3 regions of the Sphingomonas koreensis genome follow, and region 1 is predicted to be linked to each of the others. Evidence: predicted binding sites of a transcription regulator. Region 1 holds the regulator's gene; each other region holds the start of a gene.
The links. The regulator LexA, encoded in region 1, represses DNA repair genes until DNA is damaged. The targets are predictions, from matches to a motif close to GTTCCNCNCTTGTTCT.

Region 1 (7,598 bases):
AGCGACCGTCGCGCTGACCGGCCGGACCGGCGTGGAGATGGAAGCGCTCACCGCGGTCTCGGTCGCGCTGCTCACCGTCTACGACATGGCCAAGGCAATCGATAAGGCGATGACGATCGGGGATATCAGCCTCGCCTCGAAGACGGGGGGCAAGTCCGGAGACTGGGTGAATCGGGAAGGTTAATCCTTCCTCCACCCTGCTCGCTCAGACATTCTTGAGGGGCGAGCGCGCACGGTTCCTGCCGACAAACGGGTGGGGATCCAATGACACTTCCGGCACGATCAGCGATCTTCTCGCTGTCCGGCGAGCTAGACGCTGCACCCGGTGCGGTCGAGGACGCTTCACCTGCACGGCTGCTGCTCGGCAGCGCGGGCGAGCGGAACTGCTTCGTCCACCGCCTCACCTCGGCCGGTGCGTCGCTCACCGTGTCCGGCCCGGTCAGCAACGGCGCGCGCGCGACGATCGAACTGCCTTTCGGCCTCGCGGCCGACGGGGCGATCGTCGGCGACGATCCCGACTCGATTGCCTTCCGCTTCGACGAGCCGCTCGATGTCGTAGGCGCGCTCGCCCGCTGCCTCGCGGCGCTTCCGGCGGAGCGGCGCCAGATGCCGCGTATCGAGCTGCGCCACCGTCTGTGCGTGCGGCACAATGGCCAGGTCGATTTCGCCTGGACGCGCAACCTTTCCACCGCAGGCGTCGGTGTCGAGACCCGCGCAGTGCTCACCCCCGGTGCACAGGTCGAACTGACCCTCGACGGGCTGCGCCCGATCCAGGGCGAAGTGCGCTGGACCGAGCGCGGCCAGGCCGGCATCGCCTTTGTCGAGGAGCTCGGCTGGCAGATCCTGATGCCCTGGCTGCGCAAGATCGCGACGCGCCGCCCAGGTCCCAACGGCACGCCGGTGCAGGAATATGCCCCCTCCACTCTGGGCGCAGTCAAGGACGCCCTGAAGCTCGACATCGCCACCCATGTTCGCTCGGGCGCCAATTGGTGGAATGCGCAGCTCAACACGCTCAGCAGCACGCTCACCGAGTTCGAAAGCGCGACCGAGTTCGCTCCCCTCTCCTCGCTCTGGCTCTCGTTGCCGGGGATTGGCGGCTGGCCGATCCGGGTGATCGAGTGCCATGGCGCCCGGCATGTCGCCGAGTTCCGCATCGCGCTCCGCCCGCACGAGATGGCACGGCTGGCCGAAGCGGCGCGCCCGGCACGCTGATCCCCTCGACCCGGCCGCCGCTGCGCGGTACCCCGCGGCGATGGCCGATCTCCTTCCCGTCGCAGACGCGCAACGCCGCCTGCTCGCGCTCGCGCCTGCACGCCCGGCGGAGAGCGTAGAGCTGCGCGAAGCCTCCGGCCGGTGGAGCGCCGCTCCCGTCACCGCCCGCCGCACCCAGCCCGAACACCCCGTATCCGCAATGGATGGCTATGCGATCCGCTTCGCCGACCTTCCCGGCCCATGGGAAGTGGTCGGCGAAAGCGCCGCCGGCCGCCCTTTCGCCGGGCGTGTCGCCGCGCGTCAGGCGGCCCGCATCTTTACCGGCGCCCTGCTGCCGGACGGAGCAGACACCGTCCTGGTGCAGGAAGAAGCCCGGCGCGAGGGCGATCGCCTCCATCTCGACGGCGAAGGCCCCGCCTTAGAAGGCCGCAACGTCCGCGCGGCGGGGCTCGATTTCCACGCAGGGGACGTGCTGATCGCCGCCGGTGAGCTTCTGACACCCGCCCGGATCGCGCTCGCCGCGGTCGCGGGCCACGCCTCACTGCCCGTGCGCCGCCGCGTCCGCATCGCCATCGCCGCGACCGGCGACGAGCTGCGCGCGCCCGGCGAACCGCTCGCACCGGGGCTCCTGCCCGAAAGCAACGGCGCCATGCTCGCCGCAATGCTCGCCGGGCTTCCGGTCGAGATCGCGGACCTCGGCATCCTGCCCGACCGGCATGATGTGCTGACGGCAGCCTTCGCCAGAGTGCGCGCCGACATCCTCGTCACCACCGGCGGCGCGTCGGTCGGCGACCATGATCTGGTCCGCCCGGCGCTTCAGGCGGCCGGCGCGGAGATCGATTTCTGGAAGGTCGCCGTCCGCCCCGGCAAGCCGATGATGGCAGGGACGCTCGGCGACACCGTCATACTGGGCCTCCCCGGCAACCCGGTTTCGGCCTTCGTCACGGCGCAACTCTTCCTCCTCCCGCTCGTCGCGCACCTCGCGGGCGCCGCCGATCCGCTGCCGCGCACGCGCACCGCGACACTCGGAGAGCCGCTCCCCGCCAACGGTCCGCGCGCCGACTATCTGCGCGCCGCGCACCGCGACGGCCGGGTGGTCGCCGCCGCGATCCAGGACAGTTCGATGCTCCGCACGCTTGCCCGTGCAGACTGCCTGATCGTCCGCGCACCCCATGCCCCCGCGGCGCAAACCGGCGACTCGGTGGAAATCCTGCCTTTCGGGTAACGGGGCGCCTTGACATCATACAAGAACAAGGCGTAAACGTTCCATGTCTGTTCCAGATGGAGACCGTCCGATGCTTACGAAGAAGCAGCATGAGCTGATCTGCTTCATCGCCGACCGCTTGAACGAGACCGGCGTTTCGCCCTCGTTCGAGGAGATGAAGGACGCGCTCGATCTCAAGTCCAAGTCGGGGGTCCACCGGCTGATCTCCGCGCTCGAGGAACGCGGCTTCCTGCGCCGTCTGCCCAACCGCGCACGCGCGCTCGAAGTGCTCAGGATGCCCGAGCGGGCCGAGCCGAAAAAGGCTGTGCCCGCCAAGGACAATGTCGTCACGCTCGCCCGCCCGGCGCCGCAGGCGGCGAACCCGTCACCTGCCAACGACGTGATCGAGATCCCGCTGCACGGCCGCATCGCCGCCGGCGTCCCGATCGAGGCGCTGGAAGGATCGACCATGCTCCCCGTCCCGGCCGCCCTGCTTGGCTCGGGCGAACATTATGCGCTTGAGGTCGCCGGGGACTCGATGGTCGAGGCCGGCATCTTCGATGGCGACTATGCCCTGATCCGCCGCCAGGAGACTGCTCGCGACGGCGAGATCGTCGTGGCGCTGATCGAGGACAGCGAAGCGACGCTCAAATATTTCCGCAACGAAGGCAGCATGGTCCGGCTCGATCCGGCCAACCGCGCCTATGATCCGCAGCGCTACCGCCCCGATCAGGTGCGCGTGCAGGGCCGCCTCGCCGGGCTGTTGCGGCGCTACTGAACGCGAAGGGCGGCTGCGGTCGCCCTTTTCATCGATACTGGTTTCGGACCTGCCGGGCCGCACGGTCGCCGTGCGCCTTTACCTGCCGGGTAATTGAGCGCGCGATCGTCGTGCCTATCCTGCATTTGTCCACCCAATGACGGAGAGAGCGATGACCACCTTTGAAGGCGGCTGCCATTGCGGCGCGATCCGCTACACGCTGACCGGCGAACCGATGCATCACGCGCTGTGCCACTGTACCGATTGCCGCCGTGCCTCGGGCGCGCCGATGGTCGGCTGGGCGATGTTCCAGGAGGAGGCACTGAGCGTGACCCAGGGCGAGCCGCAGGAATATGCCTCGTCCGAACATGGCCGTCGCTTCTTCTGCGGCACTTGCGGGACCGGCCTCTTCTACCGGAACGCGGAGAATCTTCCCGGCATCGTCGATACCCAGGTCGCGACCCTCGACGATCCCGACGCGATCCCGGCTGGCGTTCACATCCAGACCGCCGAGCGCATCGGCTGGATGAAGGATGCTCACACGCTGCCGGAATTCGCGCGTTATCCGGGAATGGAATAGCGCGTCGCGCGACGTTGCGGCAGTCCGATGAAGGGCAGCGCCTCGATCACACGCTGATTTCCCCCTCCATGACTGCCACGCAGTCCCCGCGCAGCGTTGCGACGATGCCTTCCGGTGCACGGCGTGCCTCGACGTGCAACAGGCTTGGCCTGCCCATCTCGATTCCCTGATGAATCTGGAAGCGGGCCTCGCTGCTATCCGGCTCCAGCGACAGCAGCAGACAGGCAAGGGGCGCGTTCGCGCTTCCCGTCGCGGGATCTTCCCATGTCCCGGCCAGCGGAGCGAACATCCGGGCGCGCAGGGTGCGACCCTGCTTGCAATAGACATGGACCGAGAACCGGTTGCCCAGATCCGGATGGGCCGCAAGCGCTGCCCTGAATGCCGCAAGATCGGGCGTGCAGCGCGCAAGCGCATCACCGGTCAGTTCCGCGATGACATAGGGGTTGCCGTTCGACGCGACGATCGGCGGATGCGCCTCGGTTATGACGTCACCGGCCTCCAGCCCAAGCGCCTGCGCGACGACATCGACCGCGATCGTCTCGCCAATGGTCAATGGCTGCGGCGCCGCGATCGTGGCGGCAACGGGCGCACCCGCGGCATCGCGTTCGATGCTGACCCGGACGATCCCGGCCGGAATCTCGAACATCGCGTCCGTCAGGCCGGGCTGTTGCCTGGCGAGAACGAAGGCGGTGCCAACCATCGGGTGCCCGGCAAAGGCCATCTCTGCCGTCCGGTTGAAGATACGGATGCGCGCCGTATTCGCGGGATCGGCCGGCGGCAGGACGAAGGTGGTTTCGCTCAGGTTGAACTCGGCGGCCACCGCCTGCATCGTCGCGCTGCCGAGCGCCGCTCCCCCCATCACGACCGCCAATGGGTTTCCGCCGAAGCGCGTGTCGGTGAAGACGTCGGCAGTGAAGAATGGCAGTCTGGGCATCGCTTGCTCCGTTGCGGTTCGCCGCGAGATTTGACATGTATTTCGTTAATTGGCAAACTATCTACATGACTGATGCCGAACTGTTCCGGGCCCTGGGCAATGATCGCCGGCTGCAAATTCTCGCATGGCTCAAGGACCCGACCGCGCATTTTCCGCCACAGCGGGACGGCGACCTGATCGAGGATGGCGTGTGCGGCCAACTCATCGCCGAGAAGCTCGGCATCAATGCATCCACGCTCAGCGAGCATATGCGGGTGCTGCAGGGGTGTGGGCTGGTGATCGCGAAGCGGATCAAGCAATGGACATTCTACCGTCGCAACGGCGAACGATTGCAAGCGCTCGCGTCGATCGTCGGCGGAATTTGATAGGATGGCGATGTTCAGTCACGTCACTGTCGGTGTCAGCGACCTTGATCGCGCGGGCTCCTTTTACGATGCGCTGCTTGTACCGCTGGGGCTTGCCCGCCGGCCAGTGACCCCCGATGGCGGCCCGCCCTCCCTGTGCTGGCATCGGCCTGGCACCAACCTGCCCCGCTTCTACGCCTATCTCCCGTTTGACGGACAGCCGAGCTCATATGGAAACGGCAGCATGACTGCCTTCCTCGCTCCATCGATCGAGGCGGTCGAACTGGCCCATGCACAAGCCATGCGGCACGGCGGCACGGACGAAGGGCACCAGGGCCACGCCCGCATTATGGAACGGGCTATTTCGGCGCCTATCTGCGTGATCCCGACGGCAACAAGTTTCATATCGTGCATCGGCCTGAGGCGTCGTCACCCGGTCTTTGAACGGCAGCGCCGGCGCTGGTCGGCCTGCCGATAGCGCCCGTCACGTCCCGGCCGAACGCGCCGGCATCTTTCGCTCCGCCTCGATCCACGGATGCCGCGCGCCCGCCTGCCGCACCGTCCGCACCGACGGCCTTTCGCCCAGCGTGATCGCCACCCCGCCGGTCTTCGCCAGCAATGCCCTGTCGAGCTTGAGCCATTTGGGCGCGCATCCCGGCGGCAGCCGCCGGTCCGACACCACGATATCCACCGATCGGCACACCGCGATCATCTCGCGCCATGGCACCAAATAGCCGCTTCGCGTCGCCGCGATGCGCCAGCGCCGCCCCTCGCGCTCGACATCGATCAGGCACAGATCCGGGCTGCACCGCGCGTCCCGCTGGTCCGCCAGTGCCGGCAGCTCCGCGTCCACCCCGCCATTCTCGGCCATCATGTCCCGCACATAGTCGCCCGCACGATCGCGCAGGATCGCGACCTCACCGTTCGGCAGTCGCAGCGCCAGATGCCGACCATCCCCGGTCACGAGCAGATCGGGCATCGGCGTCGCCAGCGCCCACACCGCCCCGGCCATCGCCGGCACCAGTCCGGCCAGCCGCATCCGCGTCTTCCACAGGGCGAACCACAATCCGCCCGCCGCCATCAGCGCATAGGCACCGCCCGGCATCCCCGGCAGCATCGCCAGCGCTCCCGGCGCGCCCGCCGCGGCATGCGCGATCCACAGCAGCAACCCCAGTGCCTTGCCCGCCAGCCACCAGAAGGGTGCGCCAAGGCCCGCAAGATCGAAGAACAGGGCGACCGCCGCGAGCGGCATGATGACGAAGGTGGTGAGCGGGATCGCGATGATGTTCGCCAGCGCGCCATAGACCCCGGACTTGTGGAAGTGGAACAGCGCGATCGGAGTCAGCGCGATCTCGACCACCAGCCCCGTCAGCAATAGCGATCCGACGCCGCGCACCAGCCGCCATCCCCAGCCTTCCTCGCGCCGCTCGAACCAGCCACGCACGCGCCTGCTCTCATGCAGCGCGACGATCGCGGTGACCGCGGCGAAGCTCATCTGGAAGCTCGGCCCCATCAGCGCCTCGGGCCACAGCAGCAGCACGACCAGTGCCCCGAACGCCACCAGCCGCAGCGTGATCGCCTCGCGTCCCAGCATCATCGCAGCCAGCACCATCAGCGCCGCGATACACGACCGCATCGTCGGCACCTCGGCTCCGGTCAGCAAGGTATAGCCCACCGCCGCGACGCCCGCCGCCCCCGCCGCGATCACCGGCAGCGGCCAGCGCAGCGCCAGTGCCGGACTGAGCGCGAGCAGCCGCAGCACCAGCAGCATCGTCGCACCAACCACCGCGGTGACGTGCAGCCCGCTCACCGACAGCAGATGTGCCAGCCCCGACCGCCCCAGCGCCTCGCCATCCGCTTCCGAAATCGCCCCGCGATCCCCCGTCACCAGTGCCGCCGCAATCCCGCCCGCGCTCCCCTCGATCTGCGACTGGACATGCGCCGTCAGCCGCTCGCGCAGCCCGCTCCTCGCCTCGCCCGGCGTGACGATCTCGACTGGCGCAAAGCCGCGCCCGCTCGCGCCCAGCCGGTCGAACCACGCTACCCGTTCGAAATCATAGGCGCCGGGGATGGCGGGCGGGGCCGGCGGCATCAGCCGCGCACGCAGCTTCACCACCGCGCCGCGCGTCAGTCCGGCTGGCACGTCCTTGCTATCAAGATTGACGCGCACCATCGGCGGCAACCCGGCCCCCGCATCCGGCGCGATCCGTAGCCGCACCATGTCGCGCGCCGGCAGCTTCTCGACTCGCTCCACCTTGCCCTGAACGGCGACGATCGCGGGCCGCGCCAGCACCGGCGCCGCCAGGCGCTCGGCCCGCCACCACACCAGCGCGCAACCGATCGCAACCAGCAGCCCGGCCACCGCGAGGCAACGCGCGGCGCGCCCCCCACCGCCCAGTGCCAGCCCGGCAGCGGCTACTGCCAGCCCCCCAAGAACGACCGCACCCCACCGGTTCGCATCGGGCAGCGCGAACCAGGCCGCGATCCCCACGCCCAGCATCACCGGAATCCACAGGACGATCTGCCCGCGCTCAGCCTCCAGCCAGCGCTCGTTTCGCTCAGCGAAA
Region 2 (7,598 bases), 770 kb from region 1:
GTGATCTCGGAAGTGTCGAACCTGCTGAAGCGCCTGCTCGGCGAGACGGTCGAGCTCGTGGTGAACCATGGCCGCAACCTCGGCCCGGTGCGCGCCGATCCGGGGCAGCTGGAGCAGGTCGTGGTCAACCTCGCGGTCAATGCGCGCGATGCGATGCTGACCAAGAGCCCCAATGGCGGCGGCACGCTGACGATCGAGACCTTCGGGGTCCCGGCGCATGAGGTGCGGGCGATGGACGAAGATGTTCTCCCCGTCGGCGACTATACTGCGCTGCGCATCTCGGACACCGGCACCGGCATCTCGGCCGAAGTGCTCGCGCATATCTGGGAACCCTTCTTCACCACCAAGGAAGTGGGGAAGGGGACCGGCCTCGGCCTCTCGACCGTCTATGGCATCATCAAACAGTCGGGCGGGTTCATCTTTGCCGAAAGCCCGAAGGGCAAGGGTGCGGTCTTCACCATCTATCTGCCGGTCGACACGGCGGGCGACGCATCGGCCAAGGCCCCGGCGGCAAAGCCCGTGCAGGGCGATCTGTGGGGCAGCGGCACGATCCTGCTGGTCGAGGACGAGGCGATGGTGCGCACCGTCGCCGAACGCGCGCTGGCCCGGCAGGGCTATACCGTGCTGACCGCCGAGAATGGCGAGGCTGCGCTGGAGCTGCTCCAGACCAGCGCCAAGCCCGATCTGCTCATCTCCGACGTGGTGATGCCGACGATGGACGGGCCGACGATGGTGCGCCACGCGCGCAAGCGCTACCCCGACCTCAAGATCATCTTCATGTCGGGTTACGCCGAGGAGCAGCTGCGCAAGTCCATCGACCTCGACAATGTCGCGTTCCTGCCCAAACCCTTTTCAGTCCAGCAACTTGCGGAAGCCGCGCGCGCTGCGTTGACCGCGAAATAAGGGGTTGGTGAAACCTGGCTTCCTCGGCTAGTTCGATCGCAATGACCGTGCATACCCGCATCCTTGTCGTCGAAGACGAGCCGCTGATCGCCATGATGCTCGAGGATTATCTGGATATCCTCGGCCGGCAGGTGGCTGGCGTCGCCGACAGCGTTTCGACCGCGCTCCCGCTGGTCGCGGCAGGCGGGATCGACGCGGCGATCGTCGACGTGAACCTGAACGGTGGCGAAAAATGCTGGCCGGTCGCCGATGCGCTGGCGGCGGCGGGCGTTCCGTTCGTGGTCGCGACGGGCGGCGGCGACGACATGATCGTGGAAGGGCACAAGCACCGGCCGATCCTCGCCAAGCCTTTCACGATGGATGCGATCGAGCAGGCACTGGCCGGCCTCTAGGCTAGGCGATCCGGTCCGGCATTTCGGCAGCGTCCGCGGCGATCGATGCCGCCGGGGCGACCGCTTCCCACGGGAACACGAACCAGTCCTTGGTCACCGTGCGATCGATCGCGCGCGCGGCATACTCGACGCGCTGGCTGGACGTCGCGTTGTCGAGCAAGGTCGCGAACCGGACCGCACCGGGCGTCGCCCCCGCCGCAGCGAGCTTCGTGCGCAGCTTGGCGATGGTCGCGCCGCTATCGTTGATATCGTCGAGGAAGAGCAGCTTCTCGCCGGCCCGGGTACGCTCCGCCAGCCGCTCGAGCGGGGCGTCGGCGAAGTCGTGGACCTGCGAACTGTGATCGACCGAGAGCATCGGCATGCCCGTCGCGTGGCTCAGATAGACCGCAGGCGAAAGTCCGCCGCGGCCGATGCCGATGATGAAATCGGGCTTCCAGTCGCGATCGGCATGGATAGCGGCAGCAATCGCAAGCACGTCGGCGACGAGCTGCTCGTGCGAAATGGGAGTGAAGACCGGCATCAGTTCGCCGCCACGAATGCATCGAGCTGGCCGAGATACGCCGCCTTCGTTCGCTCATCGAGGAACGAGCCGGTAAAGCTGTTGCGCGCGAGCCTGGTCAGTTCCGCCTTGCCCAGCCCGCGCGCCGCCGCGACCGCCCGGTAATTGTCCGCGACATAGCCCCCGAAATAGGCGGGATCGTCCGAATTGACCGTAGCGGCGAGGCCGTGGGCAAGCATTCGGTCGAGCGGATGGTCGGCCATATCGTCCACCACGCAGAGCTTGTGGTTCGAAAGCGGGCAGACGGTCAGCGTCATCCCCTCATCGGCCAGCCGCCTCACCAGCGCGGGATCCTCCAGGCTGCGATTGCCATGGTCGAGCCGGTCGATCCTGAGGATATCGAGCGCCTGCCAGACATAGTCAGGCGGCCCTTCCTCCCCGGCGTGCGCCACGCGCTTGAGGCCGAGATCGCCAGCCGCGGCAAAGACGCGTGCGAACTTCTCGGGCGGGTGGCCGACTTCCGACGAATCGAGGCCGACCCCCTCGATCCGGTCAAGCCAGGGTTCGGCTGTCTTGAGCGTGGCGAAGGCCGCCTCCTCGTCGAGGTGGCGCAGAAAGCAGAGAATCAGCTTCGAGCTCAGGCCATGCCGTCCCTCTGCATCGCGCATCGCGGCGAGCAGCCCGTCCGCAACGACCTGGAACGGGATGCCGCGATCGGTATGGGTCTGCGGATCGAAGAAGATCTCCGCATGCACGACCCCGTCCGCCGCAGCGCGCGCGAAATAGGCATCGGCCAGGTCATAGAAATCCTGCTCGGTCCGCAACACCTCTGCCCCGGCATAATAGATGTCGAGGAAGTCCTGCAGCCGGCTGAAGCTGTAGGCGGCGCGCACCGCCTCGACGCTGTCGAACGGGATCGCCACCTTGTTCCGCTTCGCCAACGCGAACATCAGCTCGGGTTCGAGGCTCCCCTCGATATGCAGGTGAAGTTCGGCCTTGGGCAGGCCGGCGATGAAGGCGGAAAGATCGTCGTTCATGGCCGTGCAGGATCGCGCGAACGCAGCCGCGGGGCAAGCGTCAGGCGTACGCTCCTTAAACGTTGCGTGAACGGCTTAGCGTCAACCCCGTTCAGACCTGATCGCGACGGAAGCAGTGGACGGCATGATCGTTGACCATCCCGACCGCCTGCATCCAGGCATAGACGATCACCGGTCCCACGAACTTGAAACCCCTTGCCTTGAGTGCCTTGGAAATGGCTTCGGAGGTTGCGGTTTTCGCGGGAACGCTCTCGCCATCGCCCTTCATCGGCGCGCCGCCGGCAAGGCTCCATGCCCAGTCGCCGAAATCCTCGCCCCGCTCGGCAAAAGCGAGATAGGCGCGGGCATTGCCGATCGCGGCCTCGATCTTGGCACGGGCGCGAACGATGCCGGGGTCGGCCATCAGCCGCTCGACGTCGTCAGGGCCGAACGCGGCGACCCTGACCGGGTCCCATCCGGCAAAGGCGGCATGAAACCCGTCGCGCTTCTTCAGGATCGTCGACCAGGACAGGCCAGCCTGGAATCCTTCGAGCATCAGCGTTTCCCACAGCAGCCGCGAATCGCGGACGGGAACACCCCATTCGGTGTCGTGATAGACGGTGTCGAGCGGGTTGCTCTGAGACCAGCGGCAGCGTGTCGGTTCGGTCAATTGCTTCCTCCAGGGAGATGAGAACAAAAAATGATTGTTCCACTCTTGTTCTAGTGGAACAAATGCTATACGCAATCATCAACATTGTGATGACAGGCCTGTTGAAGGCGGGGCGTAAAGCCTCTAGCGACGGAGACTTCGGATGGCAGCTTCCCTCAAGGTGATCGACGGAAACATGGCGATTTCTTCGGATAAACAGAAGGCGCTCGACGCCGCACTCGCGCAGATCGATCGCGCGTTCGGCAAGGGCTCGGCGATGAAGCTCGGCTCGAAGGAGACGATGCAGGTCGAGGCGATCTCGACTGGTTCGCTCGGGCTCGACATCGCGCTCGGCGTGGGCGGCCTTCCGCGCGGGCGCGTGATCGAGGTCTATGGCCCGGAAAGCTCGGGCAAGACCACGCTGGCGCTGCACGTGATCGCCGAGGCACAGAAGAATGGCGGCGTCGCCGCGTTCGTCGATGCCGAACATGCGCTCGACCCCGTCTATGCCAAGAAGCTGGGCGTCAACATCGACGAGCTGATCGTCTCACAGCCAGATACCGGCGAGCAGGCGCTGGAGATCACCGACACGCTGGTGCGGTCGAACGCGATCGACGTACTGGTGGTGGACTCGGTCGCTGCGCTGGTTCCCCGCGCCGAAATCGAGGGCGAGATGGGCGACAGCCATGTCGGCCTGCAGGCGCGCCTGATGTCGCAGTCGCTGCGCAAGCTGACCGGCTCGATCAGCCGGTCGCGCTGCATGGTGATCTTCATCAACCAGCTGCGCATGAAGATCGGCGTGATGTACGGCAATCCGGAAACCACGACCGGCGGCAACGCGCTGAAATTCTACGCCTCGGTCCGCCTCGACATCCGCCGCACCGGCCAGATCAAGGATCGCGACGACATCATCGGCAACGCGACCCGCGTGAAGGTGGTGAAGAACAAGGTCGCCCCGCCGTTCAAGCAGGTCGAATTCGACATCATGTATGGTGAAGGCATCTCGAAGATCGGCGAAATCCTCGACCTCGGCGTCAAGGCCGGGCTGGTCGAGAAGGCGGGTGCGTGGTTCAGCTATGACAGCATCCGCATCGGTCAGGGGCGCGAGAACGCCAAGACGTTCCTCAAGGAGAACCCTGAGGTCTGCAACCGGCTTGAGACTGCGATCCGCAGCCGCACCGCGCAGGTCGCCGAAGAGATGATGACCGGCCCCGATGCCGAGGACGAGGGTTCGGAAGACTGACGGAACTGACGAAGATGACAGTTTGAATGCCGTTCCGCGTAACTTCGTGAACTTCGAGGGGCCTGGCGGAACGGTAACAGGATTGGGCCGCGCCGTATCGTGATGAGCGGCGGCGGTCACGGGACTCGCTTCCCATCGGAAGGCCCGGCGCCCCACGCGCCGGGTCTTTCGGCTTGGTAGGAACGGAGCGATTGAGTAGCTGTGCGGGCGAACGGCTCGCGAACCGGCGTGAGCAAGGGGGCCGGGTGAGCAAGGGGAGGGCGGAGTTGGTGCTGAGTTTCTCGAAATCGCTTCTGTTGAGCTGCGCGATTGCAGCAGGGGCCGACGCGGCTGCTGCTCAGGATTCCCCTCAACCCGATCACTCGCAGGATGTCGCTTGGCAGAATCGCCAGATGCTGGCGCTGGCCGAGCGTCACGGAGCAAAGGGCTGGCATGTCACTCCGAGCGGGCTGCGGTGGCGCCGGATCGCGGGAGACGGCAGCGGCCAGCGGCCCGGCCCGCTCGATCGGGTCACCGTCCACTATACCGGCACCTTCAGCGATGGTGTCGAATTCGACAGCTCGGTCAAGCGCGGCCAACCGGCGACTTTTCCGCTCAATCGCGTCATCAAGGGCTGGCAGGAAGGCGTCCAGCTGATGGGCATCGGCGACAAGGTGGAGCTCGCGATTCCGCAGGAGCTGGCCTATGGCCCCAATGGACGCGGACCGATCCCGGGCCGCGCAACGCTGTTGTTCACCGTCGAGTTGATCGGCATCGATGCGGCCGGCGGTTCCTGAGAAACCGGGTGGAGGACAAGGCCGGTCCACCGCTTTCGCTTGCCGTGCCTGCCGTTCTGTGGAGCTGCAGGTGGTCGACCGTCTGATTTGACGCTGGCCATCCTCGGCCGGGCAGTGCAGCCTTGCATGATGTCAACGAGGATGCCCGGCCGATGATCACCGTCCACCATCTGGAAAATTCACGTTCGCAGCGCGTGTTGTGGCTGCTCGAGGAGCTCGGGCTGCCCTATCGAATCGAGCGCTACCAACGAAACAAGGCGACGATGCTCGCCCCGCCCGAACTTCGTGCGGTGCACCCGCTCGGCAAGTCGCCCGTGATCGTCGACGACGAGGCGGATGGCGGCCTTGACCGCACCATCGCGGAAACGGGCGCGATCATCGAGTATCTGGTCGAGAAGGCCGACGGGCGGCTCGGGGCGCCGGCACATCGCGACGCGGTGCTGCGCTATCGGCATTTCCTTCACTATGCCGAGGGCTCGCTGATGCCGCCGCTACTGGTCAAGCTGGTGCTGGGCCGTGTGCCCTTGCTCGGCAAGACCGCGCAGAAGAAGATTCAGCCGATGATCGACGTGCATCTCGACTATGTCGAGGCGCACCTCTCGCAGCATGACTGGTTCGCCGGAGACGATTTCAGCGCGGCGGATGTGATGATGAGCTTCCCGCTCGAAGCGGCACGAAGCCGGGCGGGGCTCGATGCCTCACGCCCGGCGACGATCGCCTGGCTGGCCAGGGTGCATGCGCGGCCTGCCTATCAGGCCGCGCTCTCCGCAGGCGGGCCCTATGCCTATGCCTGAGAGCCGCCCGCCGGGGGTTTGCCGAACTCGCTGAAGCTTTGCTCGTCCACCGCGGGGCCGCCGCCGGTAGGTGCGTGGGGCGGCTCGATATCGGCGGGTTCGATGGGATCGAGGCGGCCGCCTTCCCATTTCGCCACCACGGCGCTCGCCACCGCGTTGCCGACGACGTTGGTCGCCGAGCGGCCCATGTCGAGGAAGTGATCGATACCGAGGATGAGCAGCAGGCCGGCTTCCGGAATGTCGAAGAAGCCGAGCGTGGCGGCGATGACGACCAGGCTGGCGCGGGGCACGCCGGCAATGCCTTTGCTGGTGATCATGAGCACCAGCAGCATCGTGATTTCCTGACCCAAGGTCAGATCGATGCCATAGGCCTGCGCGATGAAGATCGTCGCGAAGGTCATGTAGATCATCGAGCCGTCGAGGTTGAAGCTGTACCCCAGCGGCAGCACGAAGCTGGCGATGCGCGGCGGTACGCCGAAGCGGTCGAGTGCCTCCAGCGTTCGCGGATAGGCGGCCTCGGACGATGCGGTCGAGAAGGCGAGGAGCAGCGGATCGCGGATGTAGCGGACCAGCAGTCCGGTACGCTTGCCGACGATCAGATAACAGACGCCGATCAGCAGCGCCCAGAGCGTAAACATTGCGATGTAGAACGTGCCCATGAAGTAGGCGAGGTTGCCGATGATCGCCGGGCCGCGCTCCGCCAAAGTCCCCGCCACCGCTGCGAACACCGCGATCGGAGCGAAGCGCATGACGTAGTTCGTCACCTGCAGCATCACATGGACCAGTGCCTCGACCGCGCTGACCAACGGCTTGGCCTTCTCGCCCACCGCCGTGATCGCGACGCCGATGAACAGCGAGAAGATCACGATCTGGAGGATTTCGTTCTTTGCCATCGCCTCGATCCCCGATGCGGGGAAGACGTGGGTGAAGAAGTCCTTGAGGTTGAAGGCAGCCTTCTCGACGCCGCTGGTGGCGTCGACCGGTGGCAGCGGGAAGTTGAGGCCGACGCCGGGCTGGAACAGATTGACGAGAATCAGTCCCAGCGTGAGCGAGACGAGGCTGGCGCAGATGAACCAGGCGACTGCGCGGCCGCCCACCCGGCCCAGCGCGGCTGTGTCGCCCATATGCGCGATACCGGCGACGAGGGTGGCAAAGACCAGCGGCGCGATGATCATCTTGATCAGGCGCAGGAAGATCGTCGTGACGATCGAGAAATAGCCGGCGACGGTCTTCAGCTCGGCTTCTGCGCCCGCCGAATCGGCGCCGAAGCTGTTATGGATGCCGTAATGGAGCCCAAGGCCCACGATCGCGCCCGCCACGAGCGCA
Region 3 (7,598 bases), 3.0 Mb from region 1:
TCGGACGATCGAGCGTGCTGCGCCAGCCCCTGCGCCGGGGGGCGGGCTGGGCGATGCGTTGCGGTCGCGCTGGGCGATCGCGGGCGCAGCTGCGATCGGCCTCTATGTCGGCGCCGAGGTATCGATCGGTAGCGTGCTGATCCCGTTTCTGTCATCTCCCGACACGCTGGGGCTCCCCGCCGCGGTCGCGGGGGCCTATGTCGCCAATCTCTACTGGGGTGGCGCGCTGGCCGGACGCTTTCTCGGCAGCTGGGCGTTGCGCTTCATCCCCGCGGCGCGACTGCTGGCACTGTTCGCGGGGAGCGCCGCAGCCCTGTGCCTGGCGGCGCTTGTCCTGCCCGGACCGGCCGCAGCCTGGTGCGTGCTCGCGATCGGGTTGTTCAACTCGATCCTGTTCCCGACCGTCTTCGGCCTAACGCTCGAACGGTCTGGCGTGAGTGAGGCGGCGACGTCGGGACTGCTGTGCGTCGCCATCGGCGCTGGCGCAGTGCTGCCCTTCCTGGTCGGCCGGATCGCTGATCTGGCCGGCCTCGGTTGGACCTTCGTGATACCGATGATCGGTTACGTCTATATTCTGGGGTTCGCTTTCCGAGCGGCGGCGAGCCCCGATACCGGAAGCAGCGCCGTCAATCGACGTCCAAGGTCTCGGGCTGAACGATGAGCTAGCATACGAAGCTGTTGAAAATTCACGGCTTGAAGCCGCCTGACACTGCCGTTGGCCCGCGGGAGAAGAAGCTTCGTCGGGTGGCTCGGTTGGGACAGTGGGTCAAATTCACAAGAGAATATACCGCATTTCAAGTGCTTATAGGCTTTTTCGAGCGCTTGCCGGCGGTAGGAATTCGGTTCTTGCTACCGCCATGCGCTGGTTCGAACCCAGCCGCCCCAGCCAGTTCTTCACTGAATTCCTGATTTGAGCGGTCCGGTTCGCTGGTGGGGGCGGCGTGCAATCGCGAATGGATCGGCAGTTCCCTGTGTATCTCGGGCTGAGTGGAGATACGGCAATCAGCTTGCCATGACCCGAAGGGTGGCGACCCGATCGGCTTCCTCGGCGGGCTTGTCGCGACGGATCCGCAGAATCCGGGGAAAGCGCATCGCCAATCCCGATTTGTGCCGCTTCGACAAATGAATGGAGTCGAAGACCACTTCGAGTACCAGCGTTTTCTCCACCTCACGGACCGGCCCGAACCGGGCCACGGTGTGGTTGCGCACGAAATTGTCTAGCCATTTCAGCTCTTCGTCGGTGAACCCCGAATAGGCCTTGCCGACCGGGAGCAATTCGCCCGCATCGCTCCAGCAGCCGAATGTGTAATCCGAATAGAAGCTCGCACGGCGCCCGTTGCCGCGCTGCGCGTACATCATCACGCAATCGGCGGTAAGCGGATCACGCTTCCATTTATACCACAGGCCGGCACGCCGTCCCGGGACATAGGGAGCATCCCGCCGCTTGAGCATGACGCCCTCGATCGCAGCGTCGCGCGCGCCCGTACGCCGCGCGGCAAGGTCGTCCCAGTCCTTGGCATCGATCACCTGCGAAAGATCGAAATGGCTGGCGGCAAGACGGGGCAGGAAGGTCTCGAGCCTGCGCCGCCGATCATGCCAGGCCAGACTGCGCAGATCCTCGCCATCCACCGCCAGCAAGTCATAGACCCGCACGAATGCCGGATACTCGGCCAGCATCTGCTTCGACACCGTCTTGCGGCCGAGCCGTTGCTGGAGGGCGTTGAAGCTTGCCGCCTCACCGCCCTGCGCGTCGCCGCGTACCAGCAGCTCGCCGTCGATCACCGCATCCTGATCGAATGCCGCGATCAGTTCCGGGAACGCTCCGCTGATTTCCTCCCCGCCGCGGCTGTAGATGCGGGTCTCGCCACCGCCATGCACGATCTGGACGCGGATCCCGTCCCATTTCCATTCTGCGGCATAGTCATCGAGATCGACGGACCCGGCCTCGAGCGGATGCGCCAGCATGAACGGGCGGAAGAAGGGAAGATCGGAAAGATCCGGCCGCGCCGCTCTGCCTTCGCCCCATGCGAAGATCGGCGCGTAGGGTGGCGGTATCGCGTGCCAGACCTCCTCGACATCGTCGATCTGCACGTCGAAAGCCTGGGCAAATGCCTGTTTCGCCAGCCGCGCCGATACCCCGATCCGCATGCCGCCAAGCGCGAGCTTGAGCAGCGCGTATCGCCCATCGGCATCGAGCCGGTCGAGCAGCCCCGCGACGACCTGCGGGGCATCGGCGCGCGTCGCGGCGGAAAGCGCGGCGACCGCCTCGGATACGCTGGGATCATCCTGCTTGCGCAGCGCGTCCGGCCAGAGGAGGGCCGCCGTCTCCGCCGTATCGCCGACGAAATGCCGGGACAGCCGGAACAGCTCCTCGTCGACTCGCGTCGCGAGCAATGCCCGTACCATCGCGGATTTAACCGCCGGAAAATCGAGCGTCTCGGTCAGCGCGGCGATCGCCCAGCCACGATCGGGGTCGGGGGTATGGCGCAGATAGTCGGCGATCAGTGCCAGCTTGGTATTGCGGGAGCGGGTGTAGATCAGCCGGTCGATCAGGGCGGCAAATCGCTTCAAGCCTCCTCCTCCAGGTCGCGTCCAACGAGATGCAGGGCTCGCGCCTTGCGCTGGTTGAGCGCGCACCAGCGCAACAAGCCTTCCTCACTGCCATGCGTGATCCAGCTCTCCTTCGGGTTCACCTCTGCGATCGTCGTCGTCAGTTCATCCCAGTCTGCATGATCCGAAATCACGAGCGGCAGCTCGACCATCCGCTGCCGCGCGCGTTGCCGCACACGCATCCAGCCCGAGGCCATGGCGGTGATGGGATCGGGCAGCCGCCGGGACCAGCGGTCATTCAGGGCGGCGGGTGGCGCGAGCACGATCTGTCCCCGCATCGCGTCCTTGGCGGTTTCGCTGACCAGCCGCAAATCACCCAGTTCGACGCCATGCTCGGTATAGAGCGCGCACATCCGTTCCAGCGCGCCGTGGATATAGATGGGCAGCGCCCATCCACCCGCGCGCAGTTCGGCGATCACCCGCTGCGCCTTGCCCAGCGCATAGGCGCCGACGAGGACGCAGCGCTCAGGTTCGGCGCGGACCGCGGCGATCAGTTTGCCAACCTCGTCCGCGGTCGGCGGGTGTCGGAACACCGGCAGGCCGAAGGTCGCCTCGGTAACGAGGATATCGCACGGCACAACCTCGAACGGCGCGCAGGTCGGGTCCGGCCGTCGCTTGTAGTCCCCGGTCACGACGATCCGTTCGCCTGCATAGTCCATCGCGATCTGTGCGCTGCCCAGCACGTGCCCGGCCGGATGAAAGGTGAAACGCACCCCGCCGCGTTCGAATCCGTCCTGATAGGAAAAGGCAGCATTGTGAGCCGCCCCGGCATCCACACCGTAGCGCAGCGACATGATTGCTAATGTCTCAGGCGTTGCGAACACGGCGCCATGCCCGCTGCGCGCATGATCGGCATGGCCATGCGTCACGACGGCGCGTTCTACCGGTTGGGACGGATCAATCCACAGATCGGCAGGCCGCACATACAGCCCGTGTGAATGGGGTTCGACCCAGCTCGCCGCGCCCGCGCTCACCACGACGAAGTCAACGCGTGCTCATCATGTGCCGGGCGGGCGGAGACGGCCGGCGAGGGTGACCTTGGGCGCATTCGGGTTGGTGCTCTGCTCTCGCCGATCCTCTCGCAGAAAACCGCCGCACGGGGGAAGAGTTCCCGCTTCGCCTATCCACTCTGGAGGCACGCCAGGACAGCCGTCCGGAAGCGCCCGCCAAATCTGCTGGGGAACCGTTACGTGATTGGAATGTTGTGCTTTTATCTCTAGCAGCTGGGAAGATGCCATGGGTGGCGCGCTATCATCGGATTCCTGTTCAACGCCGATCGCGGATCGCGATTTCAAGCAAATGCTGGCCGACGTCATTCCCCAATTGCGCGCATTCGCACGCAGCCTTTGCGGCGAACGCGAGCTTGCCGATGACCTGGTGCAGGAGACGATGCTCAAGGCTTGGGGAGCCAGGACGGTGTTCGAACCCGGCACCAACTTTCGGGCCTGGACCTTCACGATCCTGCGGAACCATTATTTCACGCTTCAGCGCCGCAAGCGCTTCGTTGGGCAGTGGGACGATCTGGTCGCCGAGCGCCTGCTCTGCGCGCCGGCCGCGCAGGATGGTGTCGTCGAGCTTCGCGATATGCTGCGCGCGCTTCAGCAACTTCCGCCGGACCAGCGAGAAGCGCTGGTCCTCGTCGGCGCCGGAGGCATCTCCTACGAAGAGGCGGCGAAGATCACCGGCGTCGCGACCGGTACGGTGAAGAGCCGGGTTTCGCGAGCCCGGGCCACGCTCGAGGCGCTGATGGGAGACGGAAAGCTGGCGCAGACACGGGCCGAGTTCGACGAGGCGGACGATCCGGTCGTTAGCATCTTCGCATATATCGAAGGCGCAAAGGCGCGCGGCCGTGCGGTGCCCGAAAGCGGCAGCCTCGACGCGTTGGCCGCCTAGCACCCAGACAGAAGGAGGGCGCATGCTCGAAACGGATACGGACGTCCTGGACGACTTTGGCGAGGCGGTTCTCAACGGCCTCTCGCTTGCGCAGAAGGCGATCCCTGCGCGCTATTTCTATGACCGGCGCGGCTCCGAGCTGTTCGAGGAAATCACTCGGCTCCCCGAATATTACCCGACCCGTACCGAGACCGATCTTCTCCGCGTGCATGCCGGCGATCTCGCACGGCTTGCCGGTTACGGCCGTACGCTGGTTGAATTCGGGGCGGGTTCGGCGACCAAGACTCCTTTGCTTCTGACCGCGATTGCCGCGCCCACCTATGTCCCGATCGACATTTCGGGCGAGTTCCTGAACGATTCGGCCGCCGCCCTCAAGCAACGCTATCCGACGGTGCAGGTGCTCCCGGTTATCGGCGATTTCACCAAGTCCCTTGTTCTTCCCCGTTTCAGTGGCCCGCTTACCGGCTTCTTCCCCGGTTCGACCATCGGTAACTTCGGACACCGGGCCGCGACGGACCTGCTGCGTTCGTTTCGCGCGATCCTCGGCGAGAATGCCCGTCTCGTCATCGGCATCGACACACGCAAGAATCCGCGGCTTCTCGAAGCGGCCTATGACGATGCGTGCGGCGTGACGGCTGCCTTCAACCTCAACCTTCTTCACCGGATCAATCGCGAGCTCGGCGGGACGATAGCCGTGGACGCCTTCGAGCATCGTGCGGTCTGGCACGATGGGCTTGGCCGGATTGAGATGCACCTTCTTGCGAATATGGATATGACGTTCCGTGTGGCGGGGCAGCAGTTCAGCATGCGAGCGGGCGAAACGATCCATACCGAGAACAGCTACAAGTATACCCCTGAGGAAGCGCGGCTGCTCGCGCGAGCCTCGGGGTGGGAGCCGCTGGCGTTCTGGACCGATCCGCACAATTGTTTCGGCCTGCATGTCTGGGCCGCGGCCGACGATGAGGCCGGGCCGTGACGCAGAACGCCCGACCGGTGCGGTCCGGCCGACCGGATCCCGAGCAGCGCTTTCGATTGGTCCGCGATGCAACCGAAGCCCTCACCGCGACCTTGTCGGCGGAAGATTGTCAGGTTCAGTCGATGCCCGACGCCAGTCCGGCGAAATGGCATCTTGCACACACAAGCTGGTTCTTCGAGACATTCCTCCTTTTGCCGTTGCTTCCCGGCTATCGCGCCTTCGATCCCGCCTATGCGACCCTCTTCAATTCTTACTATGTGGGTGTCGGCGCGCGCCACCCGCGCGCCGAACGGGGCCTGATCTCACGCCCCTCGCTCGAAGATATCCATGCCTATCGCCGGCATATCGACAAGGCCATGCTCCATCTCATCGCCAGCGTCGCTCCGGCGCGGTGGCTGGGTCTGCTTGAGCTCGGTATCCATCACGAGCAACAGCACCAGGAACTCATTCTGATGGATATTCAGCATGCGCTTTCCTGCAATCCGATCGCGCCGGCCTATCGTGAGAAGGGCCCCGGGTTCGCCGCACCAGGCGAGCTTGAATGGAGCGAGATCCCGGGTGGCTTGTACACGATCGGTGATAACGGCGAAGGCTTCGCCTTCGACAACGAGGGGCCTTGTCATCGGATATGGCTGGAGCCCTTTCGTATCACCAACCGGCTGACAACGGCGGGCGAGTATCTCCGCTTCATTGAGGATAATGGCTATCGGCGGCCGGAGTTGTGGCTGTCCGACGGGTGGGCCGCGGTTGAGGCGAACGGCTGGGGCGCGCCGCTCTACTGGCATCAGAGCGACTCCGGCTGGACCCGTTTTGCCCTGGACGGACGCCAGCCGCTCGATCTCTCCGAGCCCGTTCTCCATCTCAGCTATTATGAAGCGGATGCCTATGCCCGTTGGGCGGGCCACCGCCTGCCGACCGAAGCGGAATGGGAGACCGCGGCGACCCGATCTTCGCTCCGGCAGCTATTCGACCAGGGCTGGCAATGGACCGCTTCCCCCTATGTCGCCTATCCCGGCTTCGCGCCCGCTGCAGGAGCCGTCGGCGAATATAATGGGAAATTCATGGTCAATCAGATGGTCTTGCGCGGTGGATCGCTCGCGACCCCGGTCGGCCATTCCAGGCCGACCTACCGTAACTTCTTCCCACCAGCCGCGCGCTGGATGTTCTCGGCGCTCAGGCTTGCGTCCGGCTGAATCGAAGGCGGCGGTTGCGTGCCTATCTTGAAGTGCCCCTATCCATGGCGGGGGTTGGATCTGACCAACATACTGTCTTGATGCGGGAAAATGTGGAACATATAAAGAACTCATGGCCCAGCTCGATGTCCGGGAAAAGCTCGCGATCCTTGCCGATGCGGCAAAATATGACGCGTCGTGCGCCTCGTCCGGGACGAAGAAGCGCGACAGCGCCGGCAGTAAGGGGATCGGATCGACCGAAGGTATGGGCATCTGTCACGCCTATGCGCCGGACGGCCGCTGCATCAGCCTGCTCAAGATCCTGCTGACCAACAGCTGCATCTTCGACTGCCATTATTGCATCAACCGCAAGAGTTCGAACGTTCGCCGTGCGCGCTTCACGGTGCGGGAAGTGGCCGATCTCACCCTCGCATTCTACCGGCGCAATTATATCGAGGGGCTATTCCTCTCGTCCGGCATCATCCGCTCACCCGACTATACGATGGAGCAGATCGTCGAGGTGGCCCGGACATTGCGGGAAGATCATGATTTTCGCGGCTATATCCATCTCAAGACCATTCCCGATGCCGATCCCGACCTGATCCGCCGTGCGGGCCTCCACGCCGACCGGATCTCGATCAATGTCGAGCTGCCGACCGTCGCGGGCCTGGAGCGGCTAGCGCCCGAGAAGAACGCGGGACGGATCGAGGGTGCGATGGGCACGATGGACGCGGCGATACTTGACGGCGCCGATGCGAAGGCGCGTTACAGGTCGGCGCCCGATTTTGCCCCGGCAGGCCAGTCGACCCAGATGATCGTCGGGGCGGACGCGGCCACCGATGCGGCGATCGTGAAACGCGCGGCGTCGCTTTATGACCGGTTTCACCTCCGCCGCGTCTACTACTCGGCCTTCTCGCCGATTCCGGATGCGAGCGCGGTGCTCCCGC

Region 2: recA (recombinase RecA) is a predicted target of LexA. The motif match lies at 3,517-3,532, and genes of this name have one in related genera.
Region 3: BDW16_RS19020 (putative DNA modification/repair radical SAM protein) is a predicted target of LexA. The motif match lies at 6,767-6,782, and genes of this name have one in related genera.

What each region holds. Positions count from the first base shown of each region.
Region 1 is NZ_PGEN01000001.1:962,985-970,582, forward strand. Features, by position in the region: gene moaC (cyclic pyranopterin monophosphate synthase MoaC) at 1-184, shown strand, start outside; gene BDW16_RS04600 (PilZ domain-containing protein) at 265-1,212, shown strand; gene BDW16_RS04605 (molybdopterin molybdotransferase MoeA) at 1,253-2,437, shown strand; gene lexA (transcriptional repressor LexA) at 2,508-3,194, shown strand; gene BDW16_RS04615 (GFA family protein) at 3,346-3,753, shown strand; gene BDW16_RS04620 (PhzF family phenazine biosynthesis protein) at 3,800-4,687, opposite strand; gene BDW16_RS04625 (ArsR/SmtB family transcription factor) at 4,753-5,052, shown strand; gene BDW16_RS04630 (VOC family protein) at 5,063-5,509, shown strand; gene BDW16_RS04635 (ComEC/Rec2 family competence protein) at 5,516-7,598, opposite strand, start outside.
Region 2 is NZ_PGEN01000001.1:188,211-195,808, reverse strand. Features, by position in the region: gene BDW16_RS01030 (response regulator) at 1-903, shown strand, start outside; gene BDW16_RS01025 (response regulator) at 945-1,295, shown strand; gene BDW16_RS01020 (phosphoribosyltransferase) at 1,297-1,815, opposite strand; gene BDW16_RS01015 (adenosine deaminase) at 1,815-2,831, opposite strand; gene BDW16_RS01010 (DNA-3-methyladenine glycosylase I) at 2,923-3,480, opposite strand; gene recA (recombinase RecA) at 3,623-4,702, shown strand; gene BDW16_RS01000 (FKBP-type peptidyl-prolyl cis-trans isomerase) at 4,948-5,478, shown strand; gene BDW16_RS00995 (glutathione S-transferase family protein) at 5,631-6,272, shown strand; gene BDW16_RS00990 (dicarboxylate/amino acid:cation symporter) at 6,263-7,598, opposite strand, start outside.
Region 3 is NZ_PGEN01000001.1:3,952,651-3,960,248, forward strand. Features, by position in the region: gene BDW16_RS18990 (MFS transporter) at 1-661, shown strand, start outside; gene BDW16_RS18995 (cisplatin damage response ATP-dependent DNA ligase) at 1,003-2,571, opposite strand; gene BDW16_RS19000 (ligase-associated DNA damage response exonuclease) at 2,568-3,584, opposite strand; gene BDW16_RS19005 (sigma-70 family RNA polymerase sigma factor) at 3,847-4,503, shown strand; gene egtD (L-histidine N(alpha)-methyltransferase) at 4,526-5,479, shown strand; gene egtB (ergothioneine biosynthesis protein EgtB) at 5,476-6,672, shown strand; gene BDW16_RS19020 (putative DNA modification/repair radical SAM protein) at 6,785-7,598, shown strand, end outside.